3 regions of the Nocardia terpenica genome follow, and region 1 is predicted to be linked to each of the others. Evidence: riboswitches for the same ligand, from Rfam matches in the RefSeq annotation. Region 1 holds a riboswitch; each other region holds the start of a gene.
The links. Region 1 has a riboswitch for S-adenosylmethionine ahead of HPY32_RS15830 (amino acid ABC transporter permease). Riboswitches for the same ligand answer to the same signal wherever they lie in the genome.

Region 2: another riboswitch for S-adenosylmethionine. It lies ahead of HPY32_RS15110 (aminotransferase class V-fold PLP-dependent enzyme); the one in region 1 lies ahead of HPY32_RS15830 (amino acid ABC transporter permease).
Region 3: another riboswitch for S-adenosylmethionine. It lies ahead of HPY32_RS00020 (bifunctional o-acetylhomoserine/o-acetylserine sulfhydrylase); the one in region 1 lies ahead of HPY32_RS15830 (amino acid ABC transporter permease).

The regions. Positions count from the first base shown of each region.
Region 1 covers NZ_JABMCZ010000002.1:951,654-956,779, reverse strand. Annotated here, with positions in the region: gene HPY32_RS15840 (hypothetical protein) at 1-399, opposite strand, end outside; gene HPY32_RS15835 (SDR family oxidoreductase) at 526-1,389, opposite strand; SAM riboswitch class I at 1,567-1,658, shown strand; gene HPY32_RS15830 (amino acid ABC transporter permease) at 1,670-2,620, shown strand; gene HPY32_RS15825 (amino acid ABC transporter ATP-binding protein) at 2,617-3,381, shown strand; gene HPY32_RS15820 (GNAT family N-acetyltransferase) at 3,430-3,948, shown strand; gene HPY32_RS15815 (LLM class flavin-dependent oxidoreductase) at 3,945-5,048, shown strand.
Region 2 covers NZ_JABMCZ010000002.1:794,427-799,552, forward strand. Annotated here, with positions in the region: gene HPY32_RS15090 (crotonase/enoyl-CoA hydratase family protein) at 1-721, opposite strand, end outside; gene HPY32_RS15095 (2-oxo-4-hydroxy-4-carboxy-5-ureidoimidazoline decarboxylase) at 861-1,181, shown strand; gene HPY32_RS15100 (YbaK/EbsC family protein) at 1,234-1,707, shown strand; gene HPY32_RS15105 (flavin reductase family protein) at 1,855-2,319, shown strand; SAM riboswitch class IV at 2,422-2,535, shown strand; gene HPY32_RS15110 (aminotransferase class V-fold PLP-dependent enzyme) at 2,584-3,903, shown strand; gene HPY32_RS15115 (hypothetical protein) at 3,926-4,114, opposite strand; gene HPY32_RS15120 (DUF2752 domain-containing protein) at 4,169-4,615, opposite strand; gene HPY32_RS15125 (glyoxalase superfamily protein) at 4,655-5,032, opposite strand; gene HPY32_RS15130 (SDR family oxidoreductase) at 5,114-5,126, shown strand, end outside.
Region 3 covers NZ_JABMCZ010000001.1:1,368-6,493, forward strand. Annotated here, with positions in the region: gene metX (homoserine O-acetyltransferase MetX) at 1-556, opposite strand, end outside; gene HPY32_RS00020 (bifunctional o-acetylhomoserine/o-acetylserine sulfhydrylase) at 553-1,887, opposite strand; SAM riboswitch class IV at 1,982-2,092, opposite strand; gene HPY32_RS00025 (NADP-dependent isocitrate dehydrogenase) at 2,816-4,033, shown strand; gene HPY32_RS00030 (MFS transporter) at 4,559-5,126, shown strand, end outside.

The DNA of each region.
Region 1 (5,126 bases):
GCCCAGCCGCACGCGCTGGGTCAGGCCCTCCCACAGCTGCGCGTCCTCCGCGGTTCGCAGCGTGCGCCAGCCGCCGCGATAGTCCAGATCGCGAATGATGTCGTCGGCCGATTTCCCCAACCGGGTCTCGCACACCACCGCCCACAGCGCGCACAACCAGCTCATCGCGCGCAGGCTGTCGACTGCCTCCCAGCGCACCGCCAGATCGGCCTCGGCCTCGGCGTGGGTGGTGCGGTTCGACCAGCGGAACACCAGCGACTCGATCTCCAGCAGCAGGTCACCGGGGAGGTCGGCGTCGTCGGGCCGCACGATCTGCACGGCCCGTCCCGACCTCAGATCCCGCAACTCGACCATGTCCGACTCGCCCGTCGGCACCCAGCGGTACAGTTCCCTGCTCATCAGCGGCGGCCCCCAGATCGGCGCGGCGGCACGGGACCTCCGAGGAGAGGCCCCCTCGGATTGAGCCACGAATTCCGCGAAAAATCCACCGCCATGCCGCACGGGCGCGCCGCGCGGGCGAAAACCTCAGCGCGGCACCGAACTCCGCCGCGGACCGGTGAGCAGCCTGCCGAATTCCCGGTTCGCCAGCCGCATGGCGGTCTCGTACGGCCAGGCGAACTTGCGGGACAGCCAGTAGGCCAGCCGGATGTCGGCGGAGGTGTACACCAGAAATCGGTTGTGCGCGATGCCGTCCAGGATGCGCTCGGCGACCCGCTCCGGCGGCACCGCGTGGCCCTCGAACCGCCGCGCCAGCCGCTGCGCGCGGGGGTCGTCGCGATCGATGCCGACGATCTCCACGGTCCGCATCAGCGGCGTGCGCACCGCGCCCGGCACCACCAGGCTCACCCCGATGCCGTGCCGCTCCAGGTCGAAGCGCAGCACCTCCGAGACCCCGCGCAGGCCGAACTTGCTGGCGCTGTAGGCGGCATGCCACGGCAGCGCCAGCAGCCCGGCCGCCGAGGAGACGTTGACCAGGTGGCCGCCGCGCCCGGCGCGCACCATGGGCGGCACGAAGTTCTCGATGATGTGGATCGGGCCCATCAGATTGACCTCGATCATCGACCGCCAGTGCCGATGCTCGAGATTCTCCACCGTGCCCCAGGCGGAGATGCCCGCGATATTCATGACCACGTCGACGCTGCCGTGTTCGGCGTGGATCCGGCCCGCCCACGCGGTGACCGCGTCGTAGTCGGTGATGTCGAGCGCGGGGGCGTCGAGCACCTCGCCGCCCGCGTCGCGAATCAGCGTCACGGTCTCGGCCAGCCCGTCGGCCGCGATATCGGTGAGCACCAGCCGCGCACCGGCGCGCGCCGCGGCCCGGGCGGTGGCCCGGCCGATGCCGCTGGCCGCACCGGTGATCAGGCAGGTCCGGCCGCTCAGATCCTTCATGTCGCTCTCCTCGGCCCGCATGGGGAAACGGCGCTGTTCACACTAGGGTATTGCGAACACTGTTGTACACAGGGACGGCGTTCCCGCTTCCCCGTGCGGGAAAACCCGCTGCCAACAATTGAATTCACGATGATCGTGAGTGCAGACACCGGGTCGAGCCTGCCTTACCGTCGATAACACCCATCCAGAGCGGTTGAGAGACCTGGCTCCCCGAGACCGCAGCAACCCCCGGCCACCGGAGCGGGTGCTACCGCCAGGACCGATGGAGGATCGCAATTCCATGAGTACTCTGGCCGCAGTCGAGCCCGCCGATACCCCCGCGGCGTCGGCGGCCGACGACGATGCGCTGCCCGTCGCCCGAACCTGGCACCCCTGGCGCTGGCTCGCCGCGGCGATCGCGCTGGTGCTGGTGGGCCAGTTCGTCCACGGACTGGTCACCAATCCGGGCTGGGACTGGCCGACGTTCGCCCGCTACTTCACCGCCGCCTCGGTGCTGTCGGCACTGAAGATCACGGTGGAGCTGACCTTCTGGGGCACGCTGTTCGGGTTCCTGCTCGGCATCTGGCTCGCCGTCGCGCGATTGTCGAAAATTCCGGTGCTGCAAGTGATCTCGTGGGCCTACGTGTGGGCCTTCCGGTCGATTCCGCTGATCGTGCAGCTGCTGTTCTGGTTCAATATCGCCTACCTGTACAAGCGGCTGTCGCTCGGAATCCCGTTCGGCCCCGCCTTTCTCACCTTCGACGTGAACGGGGTGATCAGCGGGTTCACCGCCGCGGTCATCGGTCTGGCGCTGCATCAGGCGGCGTATTCGGCCGAGATCATCCGGGCCGGGATCATCTCGGTGGATCCGGGGCAGCTGGAGGCGGCCAAGTCGCTGGGGCTGCCGTGGCGGCGGCAGTTCTTCACCATCGTGGCGCCGCAGGCGATGCGGGGCATCCTGCCCAATGCCGCCAACGAGGTGATCAGCCTGTTCAAGGGCACCTCCATCGTGTCGGTGATGGCCATCGCCGAGCTGTTCTACCAGGTGCAGGTGATCTTCGGCCGCAACGGCCGGGTGGTGCCGCTGCTGATGGTGGCGACGGTCTGGTACATCGTGCTGACCTCGGTGCTGACCGTCGCCCAGTACTACATCGAACGGCACTTCGCCAAGGGCGGCTCCCGGGAGCTGCCGCCGACGCCGCTGCAGCGGGTGCGGGGCAAGATCGCCGAGATCACGGGGGAGCGCGGATGAGTGAGTATGCGGTCGAATTACGCGGGGTGCGTAAGCATTTCGGATCGCACGAGGTGTTGCGCGGCATCGACCTGGCGGTGCGGCCGGGCGAGGTGACGGTGATCCTGGGCCCGTCCGGATCGGGCAAGTCCACCCTGCTGCGGACCATCAATCACCTGGAGAAGGTCGACGCCGGAACGGTGCGGGTGGGTGGCGAACTCGTCGGCTATCGCCGCCGCGGCGCGAAGCTGCACGAGCTGAGCGAGCGCGAGATCCTGCGGCAGCGATCCCGAATCGGGTTCGTATTCCAGAACTTTCATCTGTTCCCGCACCTGACGGTACTGGAAAATGTTGCGCTGGCGCCGGTGTCGGCGCAGGGCCGCCCGCGCGCGGAGGTCGAGGCCGAGGCGGTGCGGCTGCTGGAGCGAGTCGGCCTGGCCGACAAGGCGAATCAGTATCCGCGCCGATTGTCCGGCGGGCAGCAGCAGCGGGTGGCGATCGCGCGGGCGTTGGCGCTGCGGCCCGGGGTGGTGCTGTTCGACGAGCCCACCTCGGCACTGGATCCGGAGCTGGTGGGCGAGGTGCTGGACGTGATCCGCGCGCTCGCCCGCGAGGGAGCCACGCTGGTCATCGTCACGCACGAGATCGGATTCGCCCGCGAGGTGGCCGACACGGTGGTGCTCATGGACGAGGGCCGCATCGTCGAACAGGGTCCGCCCGCACAGGTGCTCGACGATCCGTCGCACCCGCGCACCCGGGCCTTCCTCTCCCACGTTCTCTGAGCCGACCGGGGGGTCGATTCGTCGCGCTCCCGGTGGAAAAGGATTCCAATGACTGGACGACCGCGCGGATTCGCGCCGGCGCGCACCGTACATCAGGTCGCGCAGGACGACCCGCTCGCCGCACCGCTGCTGGCCGAGTTGGCCATCGAGTACAGCTCCCGCTACGGCGGATCGGCCGGGGAACAGCACCGGGAACTGCTGGGCTATCCGGCCGCCGAATTCGCCCCGCCCGACGGCGCGCTGCTGGTGGTGGTCGAGGCGGGAGAACCGGTGGCGGGCGGCGCCTTTCGCCGACTCGACGCCGAAACCGCGGAGCTGAAACGGATCTGGACCGCGCGCGAGCACCGGCGGCGCGGGCTGGGCCGGTTCGTCCTGGAGCAGTTGGAGGCCGAGATCGGGCGTCGCGGCTACCGGCGCATCTATCTGACCACCGGGCCCCGGCAGCCGGAGGCGGTCGGGCTCTACCGCGCCGCGGGATATACGGCGCTGGAACGCAATGTGTTCAAGGACGGCAACCGGCTGCATCCGTTCGAGAAGTACCTGCCGGAGAGGGTGTCCGTCGCGTGAAGTTCCTGCTGCTGACCCTGATCACCCATCAGCCCGATCCGGTCACCGGGGCGAGCGAGACACCGGCGCAGCGCCTGCGACGCGTGGTCGAATCCGCCAGGCTGGCCGAGGAACTCGGCTACGACGGTTTCGCCGTCGGTGAGCGGCACGAGGATCCGTTCATCTCCGCCGCGCCGCCGGTGGTGCTCGCGCACATTGCCGCGGTCACCTCCCGCATCGCGCTGTTCACCGGGGTCACCACGCTGAGCCTGCTCGACCCGGTGCGCGCCTTCGAGGACTATTCGACGCTGGACAACCTGTCCGGCGGGCGGCTGGAGCTGATCATCGGCAAGGGCAACGGCGCGGCCCAGGCAAAGCTGTTCCACGTCACCGCCGAGGACCAGTGGGAGCGCAATCGCGAAGGCTACGAACTGTTCCGGCTGCTGTGGGAGCGCGAGTCGGTCACCTGGAGCGGCCGCTTCCGGCCACCGCTGACCGACGCGAAGGCGCTGCCGCGGCCGCTGCAGGCGCGACTACGCATCTGGCATGGCAGCGCCACCAGCAGGGAATCGGTGGAATTCGCAGCGCGCCAGGGCGATCCGCTGTTCTCGGCCAACGTCACATATCCGATCGAGCCCTACGCCGAACTCGTGGACCACTATCGAGAGCGTTGGGCCGCCCACGGCCACGACCCGGCCGACGCCCTGGTCGGCGCGGGCACCGCGGGCTTCTATGTGACCCGAGACGCCCAAGACGCGGTCCGCACGTATCGACCGATCTTCGAGGCGCGCCAATCGGTGGCCCGAAAGCACGGCGTCCCGACCGTATTCCACTCGATCGAAGACTTCGTAGAACGCAGCTCCGCCCTGATCGGCAGCCCACAGCAGGTACTGGACAAACTCTCCCGCTACCACGCCCGATTCGCCCACGATGTAATCCACCTGAGCGCAGACGGCGACGGCCTCACCGACAAACAACACCGAGAAAGCCTGGAACTGTTCCAGTCCGAGGTAGCCCCAACACTGCGCCAACAGGTACCGAGCCGAGCCCTGGGCGCCCAGCGATTCGTGAACGGTGCGGCCGGAGGCAGTGCCGTCCTGGCGGATGAGGACGGCCGATGATGCACTGCCGTCCACCTCTGAATCGACTGCGGCGGTGTGGATCCCGGCCAAAAGCATGCCGGGATCAAAGGATGCGAG
Region 2 (5,126 bases), 160 kb from region 1:
AGCGCAATCCGTCGGCGATGCGGCCCACTCGCGGCTGTTCGAGCACATCCTTGACGCCCTGAACCACCAGCGGCGGATTGGCGGCGATCTCGCGGGCCAGCTCGGCGGCCGCGGTCAGCACCGCCTGCCGATCCGGATACACGTCGTTGACCAGGCCGATCCGCTCGGCGCGCGCGGCGTCGATGTCCTTGCCGGTGTAGGCGAGTTCGCGCAGATGCCCCTCGCCGATGATCCCGGGCAGCCGGTGCAGCGACCCGATGTCGGCGACGATGGCCACCTTGGCCTCGCGCAGGCTGAACTGCGCGTCGGCGCTGGCCAACCGGATGTCGACGGCCGCGATCAGGTCCAGGCCGCCGCCGACGCACCAGCCCGACACCGCGGCGATCACCGGCTTGCGGCAGTCGGCGACCGCGGTCACCGCGGCCTGCATGCGCCGCAGCTCGACGAGAAAATCGGTGCGCGGGGCGGCGAGCGCCTTGTCGCCCAGCAGCGGCCCGAACAGCGGGCTCATCGCGGGCAGATCCAGTCCGTAGGAGAAGTGCGCGCCGGAGCCGGTCAGCACCACGGCCCGCACCTGCGGATCGGCATCGAGCTCGCCGAAGATCAGCGGCAGCTCGCGCCAGAAGTCCGGGCCCATGGCATTGCCCTTGCCCGGGCCGGTCAGCGTCACGGTGGCGACGTGGCCGGCACGCTCGACGGTGAAAGCCTTCCATTCGGTCATCCGACCAGCGTAGCGACCGGTTTCGGACGCTCCGCGCGGCGTGTAAAAGGTACGCTAAATATGCTGCGCCGCAGTGGTTTTGCCCGGCATTCGCAACGGATCATGGACATGTCAGCCATCGATGCCGGAGGCCGCCATGTTGATGATGCACCAGGGTATCGGCCTGGAACGATTCAATGCGCTCCCCCGCAGCCGAGCCGTGCACGCGCTCTACGAATGCTGCTGCTGTGTCACCTGGGCGGAGCGGATCGCCGATCACCGCCCGTACGCCGACACCGAGGCGCTGCTCGCCGCCGCCGACGCCGAACTGCGCGCGCTGTCCGGCCGCGACCTCGACCGGGTCTTCGATTCGCTTGCCCACGAATCGGTTTCGGAGCGGTCCGCGCCGGAGCTGGCGCGGGTCACGCACCGGCGCATCGACCGGATGCTCGGCCCGGCCGAGGGCTACCCCGAGTATTGATCCGCCGCCGATCTTCCGGCGGGCGTCGGTGATCGCCTCTACCCTGGGTGCCATGCGCAGGTCGTTGCCTCCCGTCGCAGCCCGGGTGTCGGACACGCTCATCGCGCGCGGCCACCACGGGGTGATCGTCACCCGGTCCGAGCCCACCCACACCGCCGAGCAGGCCGCGCAGGCCCTCGGCGTCGAAGTGGGCGCGATCACCAAGTCGCTGGTCTTCCTGCTCGACGACGATCCGGTGCTGCTGCTGGTCTCCGGCGCCCACCAGGTGGATCTGGCGCGGACCGGAGAACGCTTGGAGGGCACGCTCACTCGCGCCCCGGCCGAGCTGGTGCGCGAGGTCACCGGGCAGCCGCTGGGCGGCGTGGCCCCCGTCGGGCATCCCACCAACCTGCCGATGTTCGTGGACAACGCGCTGTCCGGGCACCGCGAATTATGGGCCGCCGGCGGGCATCCCAACACGGTGTTCCGCACCTCGTTCCCGGAGCTGGTCCGCATCACGGCGGGCCTGGCCATCGACGTGGACTGACCTGCATGTTCACCGTGGACCGAGGCACGGCCCGGAATATCGGCCGCGCGCGCGACGTAGGTTAGGGCTGTGGACAGTTCACCCGACACCGGTCTGCAGGTACCCGACGATCTGAGCGGGATCACCGCGGCCCAGTACCGCGGGGCCATGCGGCACTACCCGGCCGGTGTCACCATCGTGACCCTGAATTCCGAGGCCCGGCCGGTGGGTTTCACCGCGACCTCGTTCGCCTCGCTGTCGGCGGAGCCGCCGCTGATCTCGTTCAATATCGCGCACACCTCCTCCAGCATCGATGCCATGCTGCAGGCCCGGTCGGTGGTGGTGCACTTCCTCGGCGAGCATCAGCAGCATCTGGCCCAGCGGTTCGCCCGCGCCGCCGACGAGCGCTTCGCCGACCGGTCGCTGTGGACCCCGCTGGACACCGGCGAGCCGGTGCTGCACGGCACCCCGATCTGGGTCCGGGCCACCGTGCACCAGCTCATCCCGATCGGCGACCACACCCTGGTGGTGGGCCTGGTCACCCGGGTGCACGACAACACCGGCGACGAGCCGATCGCGGCGCCGCTGCTGTACTACAACGGCAGCTATCACCGGCCCACCGGGCTGGAGTGAACCCGCCGCTAACGCAGCAGTGAACCCACGGCTATGGGGCACAGCATGTTTCGAACGGGGGGGGGTTGACAACCGCTCCCGGCATCTGACAATCTCGGCTCAGGTCATGAGTGCCAGCGTCAAGCCCCGGCTTGCTGGCCGGCAACCCTCCTCCGCGGTGGGGTGCTCCGGGTGACGACCGGGCCGTCGTCCACAAGGGCACGGCAAGCGCGGACTCCGAAACCGCACCTTGCACCGGAGTCCCTGAGCCGAAGGGATTGCGTGATGCCCGCCGTTCTCGACCAGACCTGTACCGCCCTCGCCCGCGTCTCCGGATGCGATCTGCGAGTTCCGTTGGTACAGGGGGGAACCCGCACCTACGCCAATTTCGACTACGCCGCCAGCGCCCCCGCCCTGGCCCAGGTCACCGACCGGGTGACCGAACTGCTCCCGCTCTACGCCAGCGTCCACCGCGGCGCCGGATACGCCTCCCGCGTCTCCACCGAGTGCTACGAAGCCGCCCGCGGCTCGGTGACGCGCCTGCTCAACGCCGCCGACGACCAGGTCGTGGTGTTCACCCGCAACACCACCGATTCGCTGAATCTGCTGGCGGGCTGCGTGCCCGGCGACACCGTGGTCCTCGACATCGAACATCACGCCAACCTGCTGCCCTGGACCCGGCACGGCCGCCGGGTGGTGCCCGCCGCCGACACCGTGGAGGAGACCATCCGCCGCCTCGTCGCCGAGCTGTGCGCCAAACCCGCTGCGCTGCTGGCGATCACCGGGGCCTCCAACGTCACCGGCGAGGTGCTGCCGCTGCAGCGGCTGGCCGCCGTCGCGCACCAGTGCGGGGCCCGCATCCTGGTCGACGCCGCGCAGTTGGCCCCGCACCGGCGAATCGACCTGCAGGCCACCGGAATCGACTATCTGGCGTTCTCCGGGCACAAGCTGTACGCGCCGTTCGGAGCCGGGGTACTGGTGGGCCGCCGCGACTGGCTCGACGCCGCGGCCCCGTACCTGGCGGGCGGCGGCGCGGTCACCGAGGTCACCACCACCGGCGCGCAGTGGGCGCCCGCCCCGCAGCGCCACGAGGCCGGTTCCCCGAACGTGCTCGGTGTCGCCGCCCTCGCCGCGGCCTGCGACACCCTGGCCGCCCTCGACCCGCAGGCCGTCGCCGACCACGAGCGCACCCTCGCCGACCGCCTGCGCTCCGGCCTGAAAACCGTTGCGGGCGTGCGTTTCCTGCAGATCTGGCCGGACAGCCCCGACAGCGTCGGCATCGTCGCCTTCACCGTGGATGGCTTCGAGCCCGGCCGCGTCGCCGCCTACCTCTCCGCCGAGCACGCCATCGGCGTCCGCGACGGCCGCTTCTGCGCCCACCCCCTCCTCGCCAAACTCGGCATCCCCGCCGCCCTCCGCGCCAGCATCGGCCTGGGCACCACTCCCACCGACATAGACCGCCTCATCGCCGCCCTCACAACCCTCACCACCCAGGGCCCCACCTGGAACTACACCACCACCAACGGCCAGTGGAACCCCACCCCCGAAACCCGCCCCGGCCTCACCACCACCCCCACCCCCGGCGCAGCCCCCTGCACCTTCTAACCCCAAGCCCATCACCCACCCCTCACGGCATCAAATACCGCGCCGCCAGCTCCTCCACCAACGGATCGTCCTCCCCCACCGCATCGAGCGCGTCCAGATCGGCCTCCACCGACACCTGCCGCGTGTCGTCCTGCTCGGGGTCGGGGATGCCGTCCTCCAGGAGCTGGCGGAGCAGCTTCTCGCGCACGCGTGCCTTCAGTGAATCGGCCATGTCGTCAGCATGCCCAGTGCGGCAGTGGAATTCGCCGCACCACGCCGGGCGGGATCACACCGGCGCGAGCCACGTGCCCCAGGGCGTATTGCGCAGCACGGTGAATGCGGTCAGCACCGCGACGATTATCCACAGGGACCCCCAGCTCATGGCGAACGGGAACGGATTCGGCGGCAGGCCGCGCCACCGGCGCAGCGCCCAGCGGCCCCAGACCACCGCGAAGCCCACCAGCAGCGGCAGCACCAGCACATTGCTGTGCACGGCGTCGAGAAGCCGCCCGTCGGTGAGGTTGTGCACGGCCCGCAATCCGCCGCACCCCGGGCACCACAGTCCGGTCAGCGCATAGAACGGGCAGATCCCGTACGACCCCTGCACATGCGGATCCCGCACATGCAGCAGCGCGATCGAGCCCGCCGCGGCACCGCCGACGAGCAGCGGGACTGCGAGGGTGCGCCAACCGCTGCGGGTCGGCCCGGCGGGCAGGGCATGCGCGGTATCCACGATGTTCACGGTAGCGACGAACGACCGTGGCCCGCCAGGTCAGTCGGGCTGGGCGAACCGCAGCGTATTACCGAACGGGTCGATGACCTCGAATCCCGGCCCGCCCGGCCCGTCCTCCGGCGCGCCCGGCCGCGCGAATCCGTACTGCTTCGAAGCCAATTCCGCATGCAGGGCGCCGATATCGTCCACAGCGATCCACAGCGTGGTGCCGGGGGTGCCGTCACCGTGGTGCTCGCTCAGGTGCAGCGTCGCCGCCGCCCGGGACACCTGCGCGTACAGCGGCAGCCCGGGCTCGAAACGATGCTCCCAGTCGACGGTGAATCCCAGGTAGTCACGGTAGAACTCGTACGCCTTGGCGACGTCGAAGATGCGCAGGATCGGAACGGGCGTGGACAAATTCGAAGATTCGGCTGCCATACCCCGATGCTAGCCCCGCCCCTTGACAGACTAGAACTTGTTCTAAACACTGCTTGTGATCGCCGTCACTGGGAGGTACCGATGATCCTGGACC
Region 3 (5,126 bases), on a different contig from region 1:
GCGCGGCGTCCATCCGGTCCGGATGGCCGACGATCCATTCCAGCACGCGCATGCCACCCATCGAGCCGCCCACCACGGCGGCCAGCCGGTCGATGCCCAGCAGGTCGAACAGCCGCACCTCGGCGTTCACCTGGTCGCGGATGGAGATCTCGGGAAACCGTGCGCCCCAAGGCTTTCCGTCCGGTGCGAGGGACGCCGGGCCGGTGCTGCCCTTGCAGCCGCCCAGCACGTTGGTGGCGATCACGCACCACTCGTCGGTGTCGAGCGGGGCGCCCGGCCCCACGATGCCGTCCCACCAGCCCGGCAGCGGGTGCAGTTCGTCGGGCGCGCCGACCACGTGCGAATCGCCGGTCAGTGCGTGCTCGACCAGCACGATGTTGTCCAGCTCGGGCGACAGCTCGCCCCAGCGCTGCATGGCCAGCGAGACGTCGGGCAGCACCGCGCCGTTCTCGAGCCGGAGGTCGCCGATGCCGATGGTGTCGAGCCGCCCGTTCGGCGGCGGCAGCAGCGTGGCCGCCGCCGAACGGGAGGTGCTCGATTCGATACTCACTGTCAACGTGCCGCCGCCGCCAGTCCGGCGCGCAGATCGGCCAGGAGGTCGTCGATGCCCTCGATGCCGACGGCCAGGCGGACCAGGCCGGGAGTCACGCCGGAGGCCAGCTGCTCCTCGGGGGTCAGCTGCGAATGCGTGGTCGAGGCCGGGTGGATGACGAGGGAACGCACATCCCCGATGTTAGCCACATGGCTGTGGAGCACTAACGCGTCCACGAACTTCTTGCCCGCGTCCACGCCGCCTGCCAGCTCGAACGACACGATCGCGCTCACGCCCCGGGGCGCCAGCCGCTTGCCGCGCTCGTACCACGGCGAGGTCGGCAGACCGGCGTAGTAGACGGTCTCGACGCCCGGCTGCTCGCTGAGGAACTCGGCGACCTGCTGTGCATTGGACACGTGCCGCTCGACCCGCAGGCTCAGCGTCTCCAGCCCCTGGCTGATCAGCCACGCGTTGAACGGCGAGACCGCCGCGCCCAGATCGCGCAGCAGCTGCACCCGCGCCTTGAGCGCATAGGCAGGTGCACCGAGCTCGGCGAACACCACGCCGTGGTAGCTCGGATCCGGCACGGTGAAGCCCGGATACCGCGACTGTCCGCTCGCATCCCGCACGGTCCAGTCGAAGGTGCCGCCGTCCACGATCACCCCGGCGATGGCCGACCCGTGCCCGCCGAGGTACTTGGTGGCCGAGTGCACCACGATGTCCGCGCCGTGGCGCAGCGGCTGGATGAGATATGGCGTGGCCGCGGTGTTGTCGACGATCAGCGGCAGCCCGGCCGAATGCCCGACCTCGGCGATGCCCGGAATGTCGAGGATGGAGCTGCTCGGGTTGGCGATGGTCTCGCCGTAGAGCGCCTTGGTGTTGGGCCGGATCGCGGCCTTCCACTGCTCCAGATCGTCGGGATCGTCGACGAAGCCGACCTCGATGCCCAGCTTGGGCAGCGTGTAGTGGAACAGGTTGTAGGTGCCGCCGTACAGGTGCGGGCTGGACACGATGTGATCGCCCGCTGCCGCCAGATTGAGGATGGCCAGCGTCTCCGCGGCCTGCCCGGACGCCAGCAGCAGCGCCGCGACGCCGCCCTCCAGCGCGGCGATGCGCTGCTCCACCACGTCCTGGGTGGGGTTCATGATGCGCGTGTAGATATTGCCCGGCTCGGCGAGGCCGAACAGTGCCGCGGCGTGATCGGTGTCGCGGAAGGCATAGGAGGTGGTCTGATAGATCGGCAGCGCCCGGGCGCTGGTGCTGCCGTCGGGGGTCTGGCCCGCGTGGATCTGCTTGGTGTCGAAGCTCCACTCCGCCGGATCGAGGGCGGGTGTGGACGCGGTCGAGTCAGTCATGGGGGTACTCCGGGAGCGTCGCCGAGACTCGGCGTGGGGATGTTATCGGGGTTCGAAAGATGAACAGCAACAACACATGTGGATGACCTCCTGAAAGTCGCGCTTGCCCTCGGCTTTCGAGAGCCCGGTCATCACCCGGAGCACCCCACCGCAACAGGAGGGTTGCCGGCCAGCAAGCCGGGGCTTAGCGCTGGCACTCATGACCTGACGAACATGGTAACGGATGCCCCACGCACAGAGCGAGCGGTTCCCGAGCCAGCCCCCCACCCCACCCACCCGAACGCCGAAAACCGCACGGCCACACAGGAATTAGCCGCAGCCGCCCGGAAGCCCGGTGCAACCTCCCACCCCGATCCGCATTGCACTCCCGCTCAGCTGGCCCAAACGACATCGGGTTCCACTAGGGTCGCCAAGCGATATCCCACCCCTGCCCTGGTACCCAGCGGTATCGCGCTCCCTACTAGGTGGCGAGTGCGTTGCCGACCGCAGCTCGGTCGGTCCGCCGTCGGCCCCTGCGCAATCGGTCCGGCTTGCGGGCGGACAGCTGGGCAGCCGATGCGTTGCCGAATGCCCTTCGGTGGGTCGGCGATCAAGGTCTGCGTGAGCCCGTCGACTATGTCGAGCACCTGGTCGTGGCTGTCTGGTTGCTCACACCCCGATCGCGGTCATATGCGGAGGCGGAGGTCAGGGGCTCGGGCGGTCCGGGCGGGCTGCTATCGGCCCCCGCGCAATCGGTTCGGCCACCCCTGAACAGGACGGTGCCTGGAAGCGGGGAGAGGCGAACCAGTACGCTTGTCTTGTTTAGCACCTCGAGTCTCGCGGACAATGCGGGGCGTATACGTTGTCTGTTGAACAGCTGGGGTCCGCTCACAAGCGTGTTCGCCTGGTTGTGCAATGGGAGCACCTTCCTAGGAGGACACGAAGATCCATGTCCAAGATCAAGGTTGAAGGGACCGTCGTCGAACTCGACGGCGACGAGATGACTCGGATCATCTGGCAGTTCATCAAGGACAAGCTGATCCACCCGTACCTCGACATCGACCTCGAGTACTACGACCTGGGTATCGAATACCGGGACAAGACCGACGACCAGGTGACCGTCGACGCCGCCAACGCCATCAAGAAGCACGGCGTGGGCGTCAAATGCGCCACCATCACCCCCGACGAGGCGCGTGTCGAGGAGTTCGGCCTCAAGAAGATGTGGCGGTCGCCCAACGGCACCATCCGCAACATCCTCGGCGGCACCATCTTCCGCGCCCCGATCATCATCTCCAACGTGCCGCGCCTGGTGCCGGGCTGGACCAAGCCGATCATCATCGGCCGTCACGCCTTCGGTGACCAGTACCGCGCCACCGATTTCAAGGTGCACCAGGCGGGCACCGTCACCCTCACCTTCACCCCCGAGGACGGCAGCGAGCCGATCGTCCACGAGGTCGTGAAGGTTCCCGAGGACGGCGGCGTCGTCATGGGCATGTACAACTTCAAGAAGTCCATCGAGGACTTCGCGCGGGCGTCGATGAACTACGGCCTGCAGCAGAACTACCCGGTCTACCTCTCCACCAAGAACACGATCCTGAAGGCCTACGACGGCATGTTCAAGGACACGTTCCAGGAGATCTACGAGACCGAGTTCAAGGACCAGTTCGACGCCGCGGGCCTCACCTACGAGCACCGCCTCATCGACGACATGGTCGCCTCCGCCCTGAAGTGGGAGGGCGGCTATGTGTGGGCCTGTAAGAACTACGACGGCGACGTGCAGTCCGACACCGTGGCGCAGGGCTTCGGCTCGCTGGGCCTGATGACCTCGGTGCTGCTCACCCCGGACGGCCGGACCTGCGAGGCCGAGGCCGCGCACGGCACCGTGACCCGTCACTTCCGCCAGCACCAGGCGGGCAAGCCGACCTCCACCAACCCGATCGCCTCGATCTTCGCGTGGACCCGCGGCATCGCTCATCGCGGCAAGCTGGACAACACCCCCGAGGTCATCGGCTTCGCGCAGACCCTCGAGGACGTCGTCATCAAGACCGTCGAGAACGGCCAGATGACCAAGGACCTGGCGCTGCTGGTCGGCGGCGATCAGGGTTATCTGACCACCGAGGAATTCCTCGGTGCTCTCGACGCCAACCTGGCGCGCGAGCTGCGCTAGCGCGGCACCCCACATCGTTCCGGGTGTGCAAAGGTCGGAACGACGTGAGAGACGTCCGGGCACCCGCCCCCACCGCTCGAGGTGGTCGCGGGTGCCCGAATTGTTTTACGGATCAGTAGGATTCATCGGCCGGTCGATTCCGGCAAAAAGCGCGCCGGAATGACGGAGAAGCGCGCCGGATGACGGAGAGGCGCGCGCCGGAATGGCGGACGGTGCGCGAAGCGCCCGTGATCTCCGCGACAGCGGCCGATTTTCCGGCGCTCGTGCAGCAACTCGATTCCGGGTGAAAGTAGTTCTCCGCCAACAGTGTTCGGGTATGTGCGGGAGTGGTCCGCAGGCGGGCATCCGACCGGTGAGTGAGATCACGTTTGGTGGGGGTATCGAGGTCCCTACCTGCCGTGTTGCGCTTTAATCGTGGCCTCACCGAATGTGCCCGAAGTGGCCTACCCAGACACCGCGCCCTCCGCCGTGCTCCCGCACGGCCACCCCGACGCGCCCGCGCGAACCAACTGGCACATCCCGGCAATGCTGGCGTTGGCGCTGGGCGGTTTCGGCATCGGCACCACAGAATTCGTCACCATGGGTTTGCTGCCGGATATTGCGCGCGCCCTCCACGTCTCCGAACCCACTGCCGGGCATGCCGTTTCGGCCTATGCCCTTGGCGTGGTCGTCGGCGCCCCGCTGCTCGCCGCGCTGTGTGCGCGCATGCCGCGCAAGCGCCTGCTCATGGCGCTCATGATCGCGTTCACCCTGGGCAATGTGGCCTCGGTGATCGCGCCCAGCTTCGATACCCTGATGCTCGCCCGCTTCGTCTCGGGCCTGCCGCACGGCGCCTACTTCGGCGTCGCCTCGCTGGCCGCCGCGACACTCGCCCCGGTGGGGCAGCGGGCCAAAGCGGTTGCCGCAGTTATGCTGGGCTTGAGCGCCGCCAATGTTGTCGGCGTTCCCGCGGCCACCTGGCTGGGCCAGCATCTCGGCTGGCGGGATGCCTATATCGTGGTCGCCGTCATCGGCCTGGCGACCGTGCTGGCCATCGGCCGCTTCGTGCCGGAACTCACCGGCGTGCGAGTCACCGATCCGCGGACCGAGCTCG